DNA from 3 places in the Pseudomonas fragariae (ex Marin et al. 2024) genome. Region 1 is predicted to be linked to each of the others. Evidence: predicted binding sites of a transcription regulator. Region 1 holds the regulator's gene; each other region holds the start of a gene.
What was found. The regulator FliA, encoded in region 1, starts transcription of late flagellar genes. The targets are predictions, from matches to a motif close to CTAAAGTTTNNNNNNNNNNNGCCGNTAA.
Positions count from the first base shown of each region.

Region 1 (5,342 bases):
GAGAAACCCGGCGCGAAGATCAGGTTGTAGCAGTCGGTGTCACTCAACCGATCGGCTGCATCCTTGTCCATGACGCCACGCTTCACAGCAATGGAGCGCAGGACGTTAGGGTCCATGCCCTTGCCGTCATCGGAGATCGACAGCAGGATATGGTCGCCCTCCTGCTCTGCCGAAAGGATTACCCGACCGCCGCGGGATTTGCCCGTGGCTTCGCGCTCTTCCGGCGTTTCGATACCGTGGTCGACCGCGTTACGCACCAAGTGGACCAGCGGATCGGCAAGCGCCTCTACGAGGTTCTTGTCGAGGTCGGTCTCTTCACCGACCAGTTCCAGGTTGATCTCTTTCTTGAGCTGACGAGCCAGGTCACGAACCAGACGCGGAAAACGACCGAAGACCTTCTTGATCGGCTGCATGCGGGTTTTCATCACCGCAGTCTGCAGATCGGCAGTCACCACATCCAGGTTGGAAACTGCCTTGGACATGGCTTCATCGCCGCTGTTGAGACCCAACCGCACCAGGCGGTTACGCACCAGAACCAGCTCGCCGACCATGTTCATGATCTCGTCCAGTCGGGCGGTATCGACACGAACCGTGGTTTCAGCCTCTGTAGCCACCGGCTTTTCGCCGCTGGGTGCAGGAGCGCGCGCAGCGGCCGGAGCCGCAGCGGGTTTGGCCGGCTCGGCTTTCGCAGCAGGCGCCGGAGCAGGCTTGGCAACAGGAGGCGGCGGTGGCGGAGCAGCCGCTGCGGCTGCCGGAGCAGGCGCCTTGGCAACAATCGCCTCAGGCTCGAACTTGCCCTTGCCGTGCAATTCGTCGAGCAGGCTTTCGAATTCGTGATCGGTGATTTCGTCCGATGCAGCCGCAGCAGCGGGTGCCTTGGCAGCAACGGCTACAGGTGCCGCAGCTACGGGAGCCGCTACAGCGCCATCAAACGAGCCTTTGCCGTGCAGTTGATCGAGCAACGCTTCGAATTCGTCGTCGGTGATTTCATCACTGGCAGGCGCTGCACTGCCCTGCGCCACAGGTGCAGGGGCCGGAGCGGTTGCGGCATCGGCCGCAAATTTGCCCTTGCCATGCAGCTGATCAAGCAGGGATTCAAATTCCTGATCGGTGATCTCATCACCCGCCGGCGCAGCCGCTGCTGCTGGCGTCTGTGCAGGCGCTGCAGACACCGGGCTGGAGCCGTGCAGCGAATCGAGCAACTGCTCGAATTCATCATCGGTAATCTCGTCGCCAGCCGCCGGTTCTGCAACCGGAGCAGCAGCCTGTACTTCAACCACCGGCTCCGGCTCAGGGGCAACGGCCTCGTCGGCGGATTGTGGCTCGGCCAGCCGCGCAAGTGCGGCCAGCAGTTCTGGCGTCGCCGGGGTTACGTCAGTCCGTTCACGTACCTGACCAAACATGCTGTTGACGGTGTCCAGTGCTTCCAGGACCACGTCCATCAGTTCGGAATCAACGCGACGTTCACCCTTGCGCAGGATGTCGAACACGTTTTCGGCGATGTGGCAGCACTCCACCAGCTCATGGAGCTGGAGGAAGCCGGCGCCCCCTTTTACAGTGTGAAAACCGCGAAAAATTGCATTGAGCAGGTCAGCATCATCCGGTCGGCTTTCCAGCTCGACCAATTGCTCTGACAACTGCTCCAGAATTTCGCCGGCCTCTACCAGAAAATCCTGAAGGATTTCTTCATCGGCGCCGAAGCTCATGGGGTGCTCCCTAAAATTAACCGTCAACAGACCTTAGAAGCCGAGGCTCGATAGCAGATCGTCTACATCATCCTGTCCGGATACGACGTCTTCACGTTTATCGGCATGAATCTGCGGACCTTCACCCTGCGCGAGATGTTTTTTAGGATCTTTTTCATCGAGGATGGATTGTTCGTCATGTTCGATGCCTGCGAAGCGATCGACATGACTGGCCATGAGCACCAGTTTGAGCAGATTGCTCTCGACTTCAGTGACCAGTTGCGTCACACGCTTGATGACCTGACCGGTAAGGTCCTGGTAATCCTGGGCGAGCAGAATGTCATTCAGATGTGCGGAAACCTGATGGGTTTCCTTCTCGGTACGCGTCAGAAAACCATCGACCCGCTTGGCCAGCTCGCGGAACTCTTCGGCACCGATTTCGCGGCGCATGAAACGTCCCCAGTCGTCGCTCAACGCCTTGGCGTCGGAACTCAGGCCGTTCATGACCGGCGTACTCTCCTCCACCAGGTCCATGGTGCGGTTGGCCGCATTCTCGGTCAGCCTCACCACATACGACAGGCGTTCGGTAGCATCCGTGATCTGCGACACTTCCTCGGCTTGAGGCATGTGCGGATCAATGTGAAAGTTTACGATTGCACTGTGCAGCTCACGAGTCAGCTTGCCCACTTCCTGATAAAGGCCGCGGTCGCGTGTCTGATTGAGTTCGTGGATCAGTTGCACAGCGTCACCGAAACGACCCTTTTCAAGGCTGGTGACAAGTTCCTGCGCGTGTCTTTTTAAGGTCGACTCAAAGTCGGCCATCGAATCATTGTTATCCATAGCGCCCTCGCGGCTTGCATCAGCTATTGACGCGTTCAAAGATCTTGTCGATCTTGTCTTTCAGGGCTTGGGCAGTGAATGGCTTGACTACATAACCGTTCACCCCAGCCTGGGCAGCTTCAATGATCTGCTCACGCTTGGCTTCGGCAGTGACCATCAGCACGGGAAGGCTCTTGAGGCGTTCGTCCTTGCGGACTTCGCGCAGCAGATCGATACCGGACATGCCAGGCATGTTCCAGTCCGTCACCAGAAAGTCAAAGGCACCGCTCTGCAGCATCGGCAATGCGGTCAGACCATCATCCGCTTCCGATGTGTTGGTAAACCCCAGATCACGCAAAAGGTTCTTGATGATCCGCCGCATCGTTGAGAAGTCATCAACGATGAGGATTTTCATGTTCTTGTCCAATTCGACCTCCAAGCAGTCTTTAACGCGTTCAGCACCTGAACACGCTGTTCACTCAATACTGGCACAGCACACCCCCGGCTGTACGAAACGACGACGGGCTTGGCACAACAACAGGCAAAGACCTGAGAAACAAGCCCATCAAGGCAATGCCTGACAGGCTTCTGACGGGTCCATCCTGTTACCACGTAACGCTCTGCACAGCCGGCTTGCAGTCAACGCGCGGCCATAGACCGCACATTGCCTGTCAACGCGCTCGCCACTCCCCCAAACGCCCTCGCAAACGAGCTGCGCACTGGCTGTGTAACTGACTGACCCGAGATTCGCTGACCCCCAGAACCTCTCCGATTTCCTTGAGGTTCAGCTCTTCGTCGTAGTACAGCGCCAACACCAGACGCTCACGCTCTGGCAGATTGGCAATTGCATCGGCCAACGCAGCCTGGAAGCGCTCGTCTTCCAGGTCGCGCGACGGCTCAAGCGAACCGCTTGCGCCATCCTCGTGCAGCCCTTCATGATCGCCGTCCTGCAGCAGGTCGTCGAAACTGAAGAGGCGGCTGCCCAAGGTATCGTTCAAAATCCCGTAGTAATCATCGAGACTTAACTGGAGTTCGGCCGCAACCTCGTGATCTTTAGCGTCACGGCCGGTTTTAGCTTCAATTGCCCGAATTGCGTCACTCACCATGCGCGTATTGCGGTGTACCGAGCGTGGCGCCCAGTCCCCCTTGCGCACTTCATCGAGCATCGCACCACGGATGCGGATGCCGGCATAGGTCTCGAAACTCGCACCCTTGGTGGAATCATACTTGGTGGAGACTTCAAGCAGGCCGATCATGCCGGCCTGGATCAGATCCTCGACCTGCACGCTGGCCGGCAAGCGCGCCAGCAGATGATAAGCGATACGCTTGACCAAGGGCGCATAGCGCTCGATCAACTCGTATTGTGAATTACGGGAAGTCTTGCTGTACATCTGGTAGCCGCTCGCAGTCATTGCACAGGCCCTGCACTGGTCTGGTGAACGAGTCGCTCAACGAAGAACTCGAGATGACCCCGCGGGTTGGCTGGCAACGGCCAGGTATCAACCTTCTGGGCAATGGCCTTGAAGGCCAGTGCACATTTGGAACGCGGGAATGCTTCGTAAACGGCGCGCTGTTTCTGTACAGCCTTGCGTACGCATTCGTCGTACGGCACGGCACCTACATACTGCAGCGCAACATCGAGAAAACGATCCGTCACTTTGGTCAGTTTGGCGAACAGGTTGCGCCCTTCCTGCGGGCTCTGTGCCATGTTGGCCAGCACCCGGAAGCGGTTCATGCCGTAATCGCGGTTGAGCAGTTTGATCAGGGCGTAGGCATCGGTGATCGACGTGGGCTCGTCGCACACCACCAGCAGCACTTCCTGAGCGGCGCGCACGAAGCTGACCACCGACTCGCCGATACCGGCGGCTGTGTCGATCACCAACACATCGAGGTTGTCGCCAATCTCGCTGAACGCCTGGATCAGGCCGGCATGCTGAGCGGGCGACAGATGCACCATGCTCTGGGTGCCGGACGCAGCGGGTACGATCCGAACCCCGCCCGGCCCCTGCAACAGCACGTCGCGCAACTCACAACGCCCCTCGATGACATCGGCAAGCGTGCGCTTGGGCGTCAACCCAAGCAGCACGTCGACATTGGCCAGACCCAGATCGGCGTCCAGCAGCATGACGCGACGGCCGAGCTCGGCGAGGGCCAGTGAAAGGTTCACTGACACGTTAGTCTTACCGACGCCACCTTTGCCACCGGTCACCGCGATAACCTGTACGGGATGCATGCTGCCCATGTTATTTCTTTACCTTGTCTTGCGTAGACCGAAACCACATCGAGGGCTGCACGTGCGCAAATGAACACCGCATGGCAGACCGTTGACGCAGGGACATTCCAATAATATCCATCACTTAACCCACTCTCTTGCCAGGGGTGTGATAGAGGTCAGCAAACATATCAGCCATTGCTTCTTCACTAGGCTCATCCTGCATTTGCACACTCACCGCGCGGCTTACCAGTTGATGACGACGCGGGGTATGCAGGTCATCAGGAATGCGTGGTCCGTCCGTGAGGTAGGCCACAGGTAATTCGTGACTGATCGCCAGGCTCAGGACTTCACCGAGGCTGGCTGTTTCATCAAGCTTGGTCAGAATGCATCCGGCCAGGCCACAACGTTTGTAACTGTGATACGCGGCTGTCAGCACCTGCTTCTGGCTGGTGGTTGCCAGTACCAGATAGTTGCGCGACTTGATGCCACGACCCGCGAGGCTTTCCAGCTGCATGCGCAGCGCAGGATCACTGGCCTGCAGGCCGGCGGTGTCAATCAGCACCACGCGCTTGCGCAGCAGCGGTTCCAGCGCCTGAACCAGAGACTGGCCAGGATCGATATGG
Region 1 is NZ_CM184369.1:4,111,632-4,116,973, forward strand. It holds gene AC54XV_RS17660 (chemotaxis protein CheA) at 1-1,706, opposite strand, end outside; gene AC54XV_RS17665 (protein phosphatase CheZ) at 1,740-2,525, opposite strand; gene AC54XV_RS17670 (chemotaxis response regulator CheY) at 2,545-2,919, opposite strand; gene fliA (RNA polymerase sigma factor FliA) at 3,176-3,916, opposite strand; gene fleN (flagellar synthesis regulator FleN) at 3,913-4,746, opposite strand; gene flhF (flagellar biosynthesis GTPase FlhF) at 4,862-5,342, opposite strand, start outside.

Region 2 (5,342 bases), 580 kb from region 1:
TGCTTGTCAAAACTGTTTTGGGTTGTATTCAGGTCGAGCGATGAGCGGTTGCTTTCGCGAGAATCGCATCATTTGTCCGCCCTCTGGATCGTCCCGCTGCAGACATGAAAAAACCGGCGCAAGGCCGGTCCATTCACAGACGTAACGACGTCAGTCGTCGAAATCTTGCCAACCGCCCATTTCTTTCCAGCGATTGACGATGCCGCAGAACAGCTCGGCGGTCTTCTCGGTGTCGTAACGGGCCGAGTGCGCCTCGCGTCCGTCGAAGTCGATGCCGGCAGCCTGACAGGCCTTTGCCAGTACGGTTTGACCATAGGCCAGGCCGGCGAGGGTGGCGGTGTCGAAGCTGGAGAACGGGTGAAACGGATTGCGCTTCATGTCCATCCGCGCGACGGCGGCATTGACGAAGCCGAGGTCGAAGCTGGCGTTGTGGCCGACCAGCACCGCGCGTTTGCAGCCATTGGCCTTGAGGGCCTTGCGCACGCCGCGGAAGATGTCGTTCATCGCGGTTTCTTCGCTGACGGCCATGCGCAGCGGGTGATCGAGCTTGATGCCGGTGAACTCCAGCGCCGCCGCTTCGATGTTGGCACCCTCGAACGGTTCTACGCGGAAGAAATAGGTGTGTTCCGGGAACACGAAGCCTTTTTCATCCATGCCGATCGTCACCGCAGCGATTTCCAGCAAGGCGTCGGTGGCTGAATTGAAGCCGCCGGTTTCTACGTCGACGACCACTGGCAGGTAGCCGCGAAAGCGCGCCGCCATCGGGTGACGGGAACCGCCGCCACCGCCGTGGCCTTCGTGTTCGTCGTCAAAATGATCTTCACTCACGCGTGTTCCTCCAGACGCCAGCGCAGTGTTTCACCTGCGCGCAGCGGGATAACGGTCAACTCGCCAAACGGCAGGCTGGCAGGGGCGGTCCACTCGTCACGCACCAGCGTGATGGTGTCCTGATTGGCGGGCAAGCCGTAGAACGCCGGACCGTGAAGGCTGGCGAAGCCTTCCAGCTTGTCCAGAGCGTTACGCTGCTCGAAAGCTTCTGCATACAGTTCGATGGCTGCGTAGGCGGTGTAGCACCCGGCGCAACCGCAAGCGTTTTCCTTGGCATGCTGGGCATGCGGCGCCGAGTCGGTGCCCAGGAAGAACTTGCCGCTGCCGCTGGTGGCCGCGTCGAGCAGGGCTGTCTGATGAGTATTGCGCTTGAGGATCGGCAGGCAATAGAAGTGCGGACGAATCCCGCCGACCAGCATGTGGTTACGGTTGTACATCAGATGATGCGCGGTGATGGTCGCCGCGACATTGGCTGAAGCTTCATTGACGAACTGCACCGCTTCACCGGTGGTGATGTGTTCGAACACCACTTTCAGGGTCGGGAAGCGCTCGACTACACGGCGCAGGTGCTCATCGATGAAGACCTTCTCGCGATCGAATACGTCGATTTCGCCACGTGTTACTTCCCCGTGCACCAGCAGCAGCATGCCGACGTCGGCCATGGCTTCGAGGGCGGGGAAGATCTTGTCGATGCTGGTGACACCGGAATCGGAGTTGGTGGTCGCGCCGGCCGGATACAGCTTGGCCGCATACACGAAGCCACTGGCCTTGGCGGTGCGGATGTCGTCGGGCGTGGTCTGGTCGGTGAGGTACAGCACCATCAATGGCTCGAAGCGGCTGCTGGCCGGACGTGCCGCCAGAATGCGCTGGCGATAGGCATCGGCTTGCTGCGCGTTGCGTACCGGAGGCACGAGGTTGGGCATGATGATTGCGCGGCCAAAAGTTCGCGCTACGTCAGCAACGGTATGAGGCAAGACAGCTCCGTCACGGAGGTGAATATGCCAGTCGTCGGGACGCAGGAGGGTCAGGCGGTCAGACATTGGGGATTCCAGGCGGGTCAAACTCGCTGGGAATGCTACCGGAAAAGACTCTCTCAGGCATCCGCTATCAAGTTTTGCATGAAGTTACCGATAGCTCCCTTGTCAGTCGGTAATTTTCTGTTTCGCGTTCATTTCCAGTGGAGCCTCCCGTGCGCCAGCGATATTTAGCCCTGCTCAGCATGTTTGCCAGCCTCCCGGCGATGGCTATCAGTTTCCAGACGCGTCTGGAGAGCATTGAGTGGAAGGTCGAAGGCGATCAGTTCGAGTGCCGCCTGACTCAACCGATCACCGACTTCGGGGCCGGTGAGTTCGTGCGCCGAGCGGGCGAGCAGGCGACGTTTCGCCTCAAGGCTTCATACAACATGCTCGGTAACGGCTCTGCGACGCTGCTGGCCGCTGCGGCACCGTGGCAACCGGGTCGCGGCGATATCAACCTGGGATCAGTGCGCGTCAGCAATGGCGATATTCCCTTCAATACCTCCCAGGCCCAGGCCGGCCGCCTGATCAGTGGTCTGATGGACGGGCGCAGTCCGCTGATTCGCCATTACACCCGGGATGGCGGCCAGATGGAGGTACGTCTGCTGCCGGTCAAGTTCAGCAAGGCATTCAGCGATTACCAGGCATGCACTGCCAAGCTGCTGCCGATGAACTTCGATCAGATCAAACAGGCTGAAGTGGGTTTCCCTGGCGGCGGTATCGAACTGGATGCCCGTGCCAAGGCGCGCCTGGATAACATGGTCGCCTACTTGAAGGCTGACCCGACCGTGAACCGTATCGAACTGGACGGTCATTCGGATAACAGCGGCAATCGCCTGACCAACCGTGACCTGTCTCGCCGTCGCGCGCTGGCGGTCATGGATTATTTCAAGGCTCAGGGCGTTCCCGAGCAGCAAATCACCCTGCGCTTTCACGGCGAACGTTACCCATTGGCGCCCAACACCAACGAAGCCAATCGTGCGCGCAACCGTCGGGTGAATGTGCACCTCGAGCGTGTTGCGCCCGATGAGCGCCCGGTGCCGGTTGCGTCTGCCAGCGCAGCGCACACCTCTTAAAGCCTGTAAAAAGCATCTGTCAGACGTCGCCTTGTCGTCACAAGCTGTCGCGCCCCTGTAAATTTGCTGGTTTGAACGGTAGAATCAGCGGTTTTCCGTACAACCCGGTGGAGTGATGGCATGGCGGACGTAAACAAGGTAGTTCTCGCGTATTCCGGTGGCCTGGATACTTCGGTAATCCTCAAGTGGCTGCAAGATACGTACAACTGCGAAGTGGTGACCTTTACCGCTGACCTGGGTCAGGGTGAAGAAGTCGAGCCGGCACGCGCCAAGGCTCAGGCCATGGGCGTGAAAGAAATCTACATCGATGACCTGCGCGAAGAGTTCGTGCGCGATTTCGTCTTCCCGATGTTCCGTGCCAACACTGTCTATGAAGGCGAGTACCTGCTGGGTACCTCCATCGCCCGTCCGTTGATCGCCAAACGTCTGATCGAGATCGCCAACGAAACCGGCGCTGACGCCATTTCCCACGGCGCAACCGGCAAGGGTAACGACCAGGTACGTTTCGAGCTGGGTGCCTACGCGCTCAAGCCAGGCGTCAAGGTCATCGCTCCGTGGCGCGAATGGGATCTGCTGTCGCGTGAGAAACTGATGGACTACGCCGAGAAGCACAACATTCCCATTGAGCGTCACGGCAAGAAGAAATCTCCGTACTCCATGGACGCCAACCTGCTGCACATCTCTTATGAAGGCGGCGTGCTGGAAGACACCTGGACAGAGCACGAAGAAGACATGTGGCGCTGGACCAAGTCCCCTGAGGACGCGCCAAACGTTGCGACCTACCTTGAGCTGACCTATCGCAATGGCGACATCGTTGCCCTGGATGGTGTCGAAATGACCCCGGCCACTGTGCTCGCGACCCTGAACCGCATCGGTGGCGAAAACGGTATCGGCCGTCTGGATATCGTTGAAAACCGTTATGTGGGCATGAAGTCCCGTGGCTGCTACGAGACGCCTGGTGGCACCATCATGCTGCGTGCTCACCGCGCCATCGAGTCGATCACCCTGGACCGCGAAGTCGCCCACCTCAAGGACGAACTCATGGCCAAGTATGCCAGCCTGATCTACACAGGTTACTGGTGGAGCCCTGAGCGTCTGATGTTGCAGCAGATGATCGACGCGTCCCAGGTTCACGTGAACGGCGTTGTGCGTCTGAAGTTGTACAAGGGCAATGTGATCGTCACCGGTCGCAAGTCGGATGATTCGCTGTTCGACGCCAACATTGCCACGTTCGAAGACGACGCAGGTGCCTACGATCAGGCCGATGCAGCGGGCTTCATCAAGCTCAACGCATTGCGCATGCGGATTGCCGCCAACAAGGGCCGCAAGCTGTTCTGATACAGCAAGTTGTTCGACAAGTGCAGCCCGTTCAGGGCTGCACTGCAAATAATATCGACAGGGTTATTCCTTCCGGGCGTCATGTAAAAAGACGCTAAGTCAGTGTCGTCATAATGGTTGATAGGCAGGGTATATGTGCGATGCAAGGTAGCCTTATGCCGGTAGGGTTATGCCTGTTTTACCTTGCATTCTCAGCGTGCAGCGGTCGCCAGGCGCGTCAAGTATTGAATCTTTGAAGACCTTCTTACGATTAGCGTCGAAAAGGGCGTATTTGTTTTAGTCTTTTCCTACAACAGCTGTGGAAGTTCAGGGCAGGGAATAACAGGGTTTTCCATCGGCTCCCTGATACGTATCGCAGTCTGCTTCTTTTTTTGCGTCGTTATTCAGAGCTTGTCGCTCTCCCGTCGTTGGCTGAACTCAAATCGATAGGCCTTGCCAATACCGAGTACCTGACGAAGGCTCAGATCGAGTATCCGGGCTATCTCGGACGCGGTGTAGCCCAATGCCGAGTAGTGCATGGCGTGACCTGCAACGACGTCATCGATATCCGTAACGTCATCGAGGGCCTTCCTGCGCGGGGTAAGCAGGGGCTGGCTGAGGTTGATGGTCACGCCATTTTCTGTGGCCAGCCGGCGCACATCCCTTTTACTCATTCGCAGTGAATACTGTAGCGCGGTAAAACCGGCGCCCTTGGCCGCCAGGTACCTCAGTTGCTGCACTTTACCCGCGAGTTCAAGCCCCTGTTCCTGCGCAGGTTTTGTACGAGGTGATGACGGGGCGGCCAATTCAGCGGTCTCTCCTTCGGGAATGACTGCAACAACACCACCGCTGGCAATAAAGGCTTCTACTGCGGTGGCGAGATCAGACGCGGTGGGCGTTGATGACCGCGTACGAGTGTATTTAGTGTTCATGGTACATCCCTTTTTGAACATGGTTATACACAGGGGCCATTCAAAAAGTTGCCAGGCGCCCCGGGAGTTTGCAGAGAGCAGCGATGCCGGATCGGCTATATACCCAGTGCCCGAACTCATTCGGACGCGCACTACATGAAGCCTGCTTAAATGCATCGCTGATGAAGTACACA
Region 2 is NZ_CM184369.1:4,691,423-4,696,764, reverse strand. It holds gene rnt (ribonuclease T) at 151-828, opposite strand; gene pyrC (dihydroorotase) at 825-1,868, opposite strand; gene AC54XV_RS20320 (flagellar protein MotY) at 2,018-2,920, shown strand; gene AC54XV_RS20315 (argininosuccinate synthase) at 3,041-4,258, shown strand; gene AC54XV_RS20310 (hypothetical protein) at 4,642-5,169, opposite strand.
Region 2: a site for FliA is predicted at 1,935-1,962, ahead of AC54XV_RS20320 (flagellar protein MotY). Genes of this name have one in related genera too.

Region 3 (5,342 bases), 1.5 Mb from region 1:
CGCTGGAAATCACGGGTAACGGTGTTCACCGGCCCGGTGCTGCGCGACGACGACCGCAGCTACCGCAACGTCAAAATCCCTTCTGCATTCTGGAAGGTCGTGGCGTTTCTCGGTGATGACGGCAAGCCTTCGGCCAGTGCCTACATGATCGACCAGACCCGCGAGCTGGGTAAGCTGGACATCATGTTCGGCCCACTCAAAACCTGGCAACGCAGCGTCGCGCAGATCGAACAACTCACCGGCATTCGCTTTGGCGACCTGTCCAGCTACGACGGCTTCTCCAACGAAGAACGCCTGACCGGCACACGCATCGAAGCCCAGATCCGCGGACCGCAGGATATTCGAGTCTGACTTGCCGGTAAGCGCGCCCTGCTCCATGTTCGACCCCGAGTGTGCAGCAAGGACACAAACGTGTGACGCCCAGCGCCACACGTTTGTAACCTGAGCACTACTCGAACTGCTGACGATTTTCCGGAGTAATGAGCTTGAACGGCACCCAGATGACCGGGGACGCCAGGGTTTCGCCGCGCGCCATGCGCATCGCGGCATCCACTGCGCCGTTAGCCTGCCCGAGCGCATCCTGGAACACGCTCACCGCCATCTTGCCTTCGGCCATCAGCTTCAAACCGTCCGGGGTGCCGTCGATCCCGCCCACCAGGTAATCACCCGCCTTTTTACCGGTTTTTTCCAGCCCCATGATTGCCCCAATGGCCATTTCGTCGTTGTTGGCGGCGATGATGGAGAAGTCAACGCCCTGTTTGACCCATTCAATCACGATGGTCGCAGCCTGACTGCGCTCCCAGTTGCCGATTTTCTTCTGCACAACCTTCATGTCCGGGTACTTGGCGACCACCTTCTCCACGTCCTCGGTGCGCATGACCGATGATTTGTTGCTCGGGTCGCCGACCAGAATCACCACATTGCCCTTGTAATTGGCACGGCGAGCCAGCTCTTCCATCTGCAATGTGCCGGATTCCAGTTCGTCGGAGCCGACGAACGCCGTCAGTGCAGGCCACGTGGCAGGCTCAGGATTGCGATTGACGAATACCAGCGGAACCTTGGCCTCGTTGGCCAGACGCATCATTTCCGGTGCACTTTTGCCACTCACCATCGCGACAACGATGGCATCGACTTTCGAGTTCACCAGATTGCGAAACTGCCGCATCTGCAGCTCCACGTCGTCCTGGCCGTTTTCCATGAAAATGTCGGCGTCCAGCAGGGCTACCTGTTTTTCCACGCCGTGGCGCAGGATGGTCTGGAAGTTGTCGTTATATTTGGCCATGCCTACACCGATCAGCGGCGTGGCCGCCTGCGCCAGGCCAGCGAACAGCAGGCTCGCACTCAGGGAAATCGATAACCACTGTTTCATGTTCTGACTCCCGGGGCGTTAAACGCTGAAATGATGGAGCAGCTCGCGCTGATCCCTGGCCATTTTCGACAGGTCCTGACTGCTGATTGCCGATTGCTCGGCACCGTCGGCGGCCTGCTGGGCGGAATCGTTGATGTGCGTGACCATGCGACTGGTCTCCTGCACGGTCGCGCTTTGCTGTTCGGTGGCCGCAGCGATCTGAATGTTCATGTCGCGAATCACATCCACCGCCTCGCCCATTTCCACCAGCAATTGATCAGCGCCGGAGGCCAGTGTCACGCAATGGTCGGACTGGATCTGGCTTTCGTTCATCACCTCTACCGCCGAATGGATCTTGCTCTGCATCTGCCCGATCATTTCCTGGATCTCGCTGGTGGAGGTCTGAGTGCGACTGGCCAGCGAGCGCACCTCATCGGCCACCACCGCAAAGCCCCTGCCCTGCTCACCAGCCCGCGCCGCTTCGATGGCTGCGTTGAGCGCCAGCAGGTTAGTCTGTTCGGCAATGGTGCGAATGGCGTCGACGATGCCGTCGATGTTCTGCCCGTATTTCTGCAACTCGTCGGTCACCGCAGACGCCTTGTTGACCTGCTCAGCCTGCTGGCGAATGTTGACGATGGTTTCAGCCACGCGCTTTTGCACTTTCCCGGTCAACTCACTGGTGCTGTCCACCGCGCCACGGGTGTCCTGAGCCCGACGGGCGACTTCCTCGACCGTGCTTTCCATTTCATTCATGGCTGACGCGGCAGAGTTGAGACGATCCTTCTGCTCGTCGACCACGCGGGTAGTCTGCTCACTGATCTGCGCGTTCTGGCTGGCGGTCAGCGCCAGGGCATCGGCCGACCCGATCAGCTGACGAAACGTCTGTTGCAACGACTGGGTGAATTCATTGAGATAACCCCCCAACTCACCAAACTCATCGCGGCGGCTGACGTCGAAACGTACCCGCATGTCGCCACTGGTGAGCGTCTTCAAAACCTCGCGGAACGCCGCCAGAGGGCGACGCAGGCTGAAGGCGACCCATGTGCCGATGATCGCTGCCGCCATGACGGCCAGCAGACAGGCGATCAGCAACAGGCTGAGGCTGGTGGCGATGGTCGAATCAGCCCCGGCCTTGGCCTCGTTGGCCACCGCCAGTGACTGATTGCCGAACTCGCCAATCTTGCCCAGCGTTGCTTGAAGACGGGTTTCCGCTGCCTGGCGCTGTTTGTCGACCTGCTCGGCGAGTGCCGCTTCCTGCCTGTAGGCCTGATAAACGCCGTCGCTGCCGGTCAGGTCGTTCAGCAAGCGGTTGACCATCACGCTGGCAATCCGGCCAGCGCGCGGGTCGACTGCGATGAGCTCCCGTGTGCGGCTGCTGATCACCTCATCCTGCAGGTTGAGCACGCGCTGCAAGGTCTGAATATTCGGTGTGGCGGCATGGGCAGCCAGACCTTCGTAGGATTTGCCGACGTCCAGTAACAGCTTTTCCCCCGCCGCCACCGTCTCGGCGGAGCCGGCGTTGCGCTCGCGGGCAATATAGTCACGAAGATAACCGGTCAGTTGCGCGCCCTGAGTGCTGCTGTAGCCCTGCAACACTCGGCTCTGAAGTGCCTGCAGAACGTGCTGTCGATGGCTGGCAATCAGCGTCTGCGCCTGCTCGGCATAAGCCGCACTCAGTTGGCGTTGCTGGTTCAGGTTGTCGCGCAGTTCGGCACGATCGCCAATGTAGGCAGGCGTGCTGTCCAGCAACTGATTGAACCGGGTCATGCTGTCGTTGAACGGCTGCTTGCCATCATCGATCTGTTTGGGATCAGTGCTGACCAGAATCCCGAGCAGTGCCTGGTTGGCGCGCAGCACATGCACGTAAAGCTCGCTCGCCGCCCTGCTCAAGGGTGCGGACTGCCCTGTGATGACGCTGATCCGATCGCTTATGGAATGGGTGCTTTGATAGCTGATACCTGCCATGGCGAGCAGCAGTAACACCAGCACAGCAAACCCACCGATCACTCGCTGAAGAATGGTCATGGCTATCCTCTTTTATTTTTATTGCGCTGAATCTGATCCGGGCCCGCGTGGAGAACGTCAGTCCGGAAAATGATCGCAGCGCTAAAGAGAATGTCGGCCGCACCAAGGACGACTTGAGACGTAGATCACATTATTTTTACTGGCAGGCGCCACTAAGGGACTGCCTGACCTGAGACGTCACGCAGTCCTCTACCAGAATACGGGATCAGCGGAAATGGCGCGCTACAGCCTCCGGCGCGTCAGGCACGTCCATATTGATCCTGCGCCAGGCCGCCTGGGCGAAGCTGTACACCGAAAACGCAATCAGCCCAAGTGCCACGATCAGCAATACCAGGCCGCCTGCGGGCAGATCCTGCAAACCGTTGAGCGCATCTTTCATGCCCGGCGGGTGCATGGCCTGATAACTGGAACCGCTCACTGCCAGTAGCACGGCAATTTCGATGAACGCCACGCCGCGGGCGATCAAGCCGAAGCGCGATACCGGACGCACGTACTTCATGACGTCTTCATCGGCCTCGAAATACTTCTCGAAGGACGCCTTGTAGCCCTTGATGATGTGCACAATGCCCAACCCCAGGGGCACCAGGGCGACCACATAGACCAGCAGATTGGAGTGATCCCAGGACAGAATGGCTGCCAGCAGGTCCTTGGCCTGACCACCACCCGATGAGCCTCCGGAGCTCTTCAGCCCACTGACCAGCAGGCCCAGGGCAAAGAACGCCAGTGCGCCGTAAGTAAAGCCGCCCACCAACAGACCGCCGCGAATCACCAGCCCTTTGAATTCGCGGCCATGATGGTCAACGTCCCGGGTAGCCTGCAAGACACGCCATGCCGCAAACGCCAGCAGACCGACGATCACCACTCCGACCAGAACGCCGCCGAAAGGCTGACTCAACAGCGCTTCAAGACTGCTGTGGCTGTCGGCCGGCTGCGAGGAGCCCTGCGCCGCCAGTACCGCGAACAGACCAATAATCAGATAAACAACCCCACGGGCGGCATAACCGCCTCGCGCAAGTAGAACAAGGCCGCGTTGCGCCGACATAAATAACTATCCCTGAAAGTAATTACAGGAACAGACCGGGCATAGTCCGAGGGGTTCGACCCGATTGACGACGCGTCGTGTCATACGCCGTCATCGGATCACGCGCTGTCAGGCAAACGTGGCACCGCGCGCGTTCACGAACACCGAATAAAGCGAATGGCTGCTGGCCATGAACAGCCGATTGCCCTCTCTCCCGCCGAAGCAGACGTTGGCGCAGCGCTCGGGCAGGCTGATATGGCCGATGGCCTTGCCTTGAGGGTTGAACACTCGTACACCGTCGAGTTTCTCCATATCCGCCTTGGGATCACCGTTACCGCCCCAGCCGCACCACAGATTGCCGCTCTCGTCGCACTTGATGCCGTCGATCGCCGCGTAGTCCAGGCCTTCGATGAGCTTGCCCCGCTCGCCCAGCGTGCCGTCTTCGTTGACCGCTATCGCCCAGATGAGGCCGTGGGGTTTGGCGCGCCCCTCGACCACATACAAGGTTTTTTCATCCGGCGAAAAGCACAAGCCATTCGGACCGGCCAGATCATCGATCACCCTGGAGACTTTGCCGTTCGCGGGGTCTATGCGATAGACGCCGAAGGGTTGCTCCTGCTTGACCTTTTGACCTTCGTAGTTGCTTTCGGCCTGGAAGGTGGGATCGGTGAACCAGATAGACCCATCACGTTTGCAGGCGATGTCATTGGGCGAATTGAAAGGTTTGCCCTCGAATCTGTCGGCCAGCACAGTGATGCGCCCGTTGTACTCGGTACGCGTCACGCGCCGCCCCTCGGTGGTCGTGCTGGAGCCCTCACAAACCAGCAGCCGGCCCTGACGGTCGCGACACATGCCATTGGAAAAGTTCGAGTGCTCGCGGTACACCGACAGCTCACCCGTCACCTCGTCCCAGCGCATGATGCGATTGTTGGCAATATCGCTGACCAG
Region 3 is NZ_CM184369.1:2,651,761-2,657,102, reverse strand. It holds gene AC54XV_RS11845 (DNA/RNA non-specific endonuclease) at 1-351, shown strand, start outside; gene AC54XV_RS11840 (substrate-binding domain-containing protein) at 449-1,369, opposite strand; gene AC54XV_RS11835 (methyl-accepting chemotaxis protein) at 1,388-3,373, opposite strand; gene AC54XV_RS11830 (DUF1206 domain-containing protein) at 3,579-4,415, opposite strand; gene AC54XV_RS11825 (SMP-30/gluconolactonase/LRE family protein) at 4,524-5,342, opposite strand, start outside.
Region 3: a site for FliA is predicted at 3,464-3,491, ahead of AC54XV_RS11835 (methyl-accepting chemotaxis protein). Genes of this name have one in related genera too.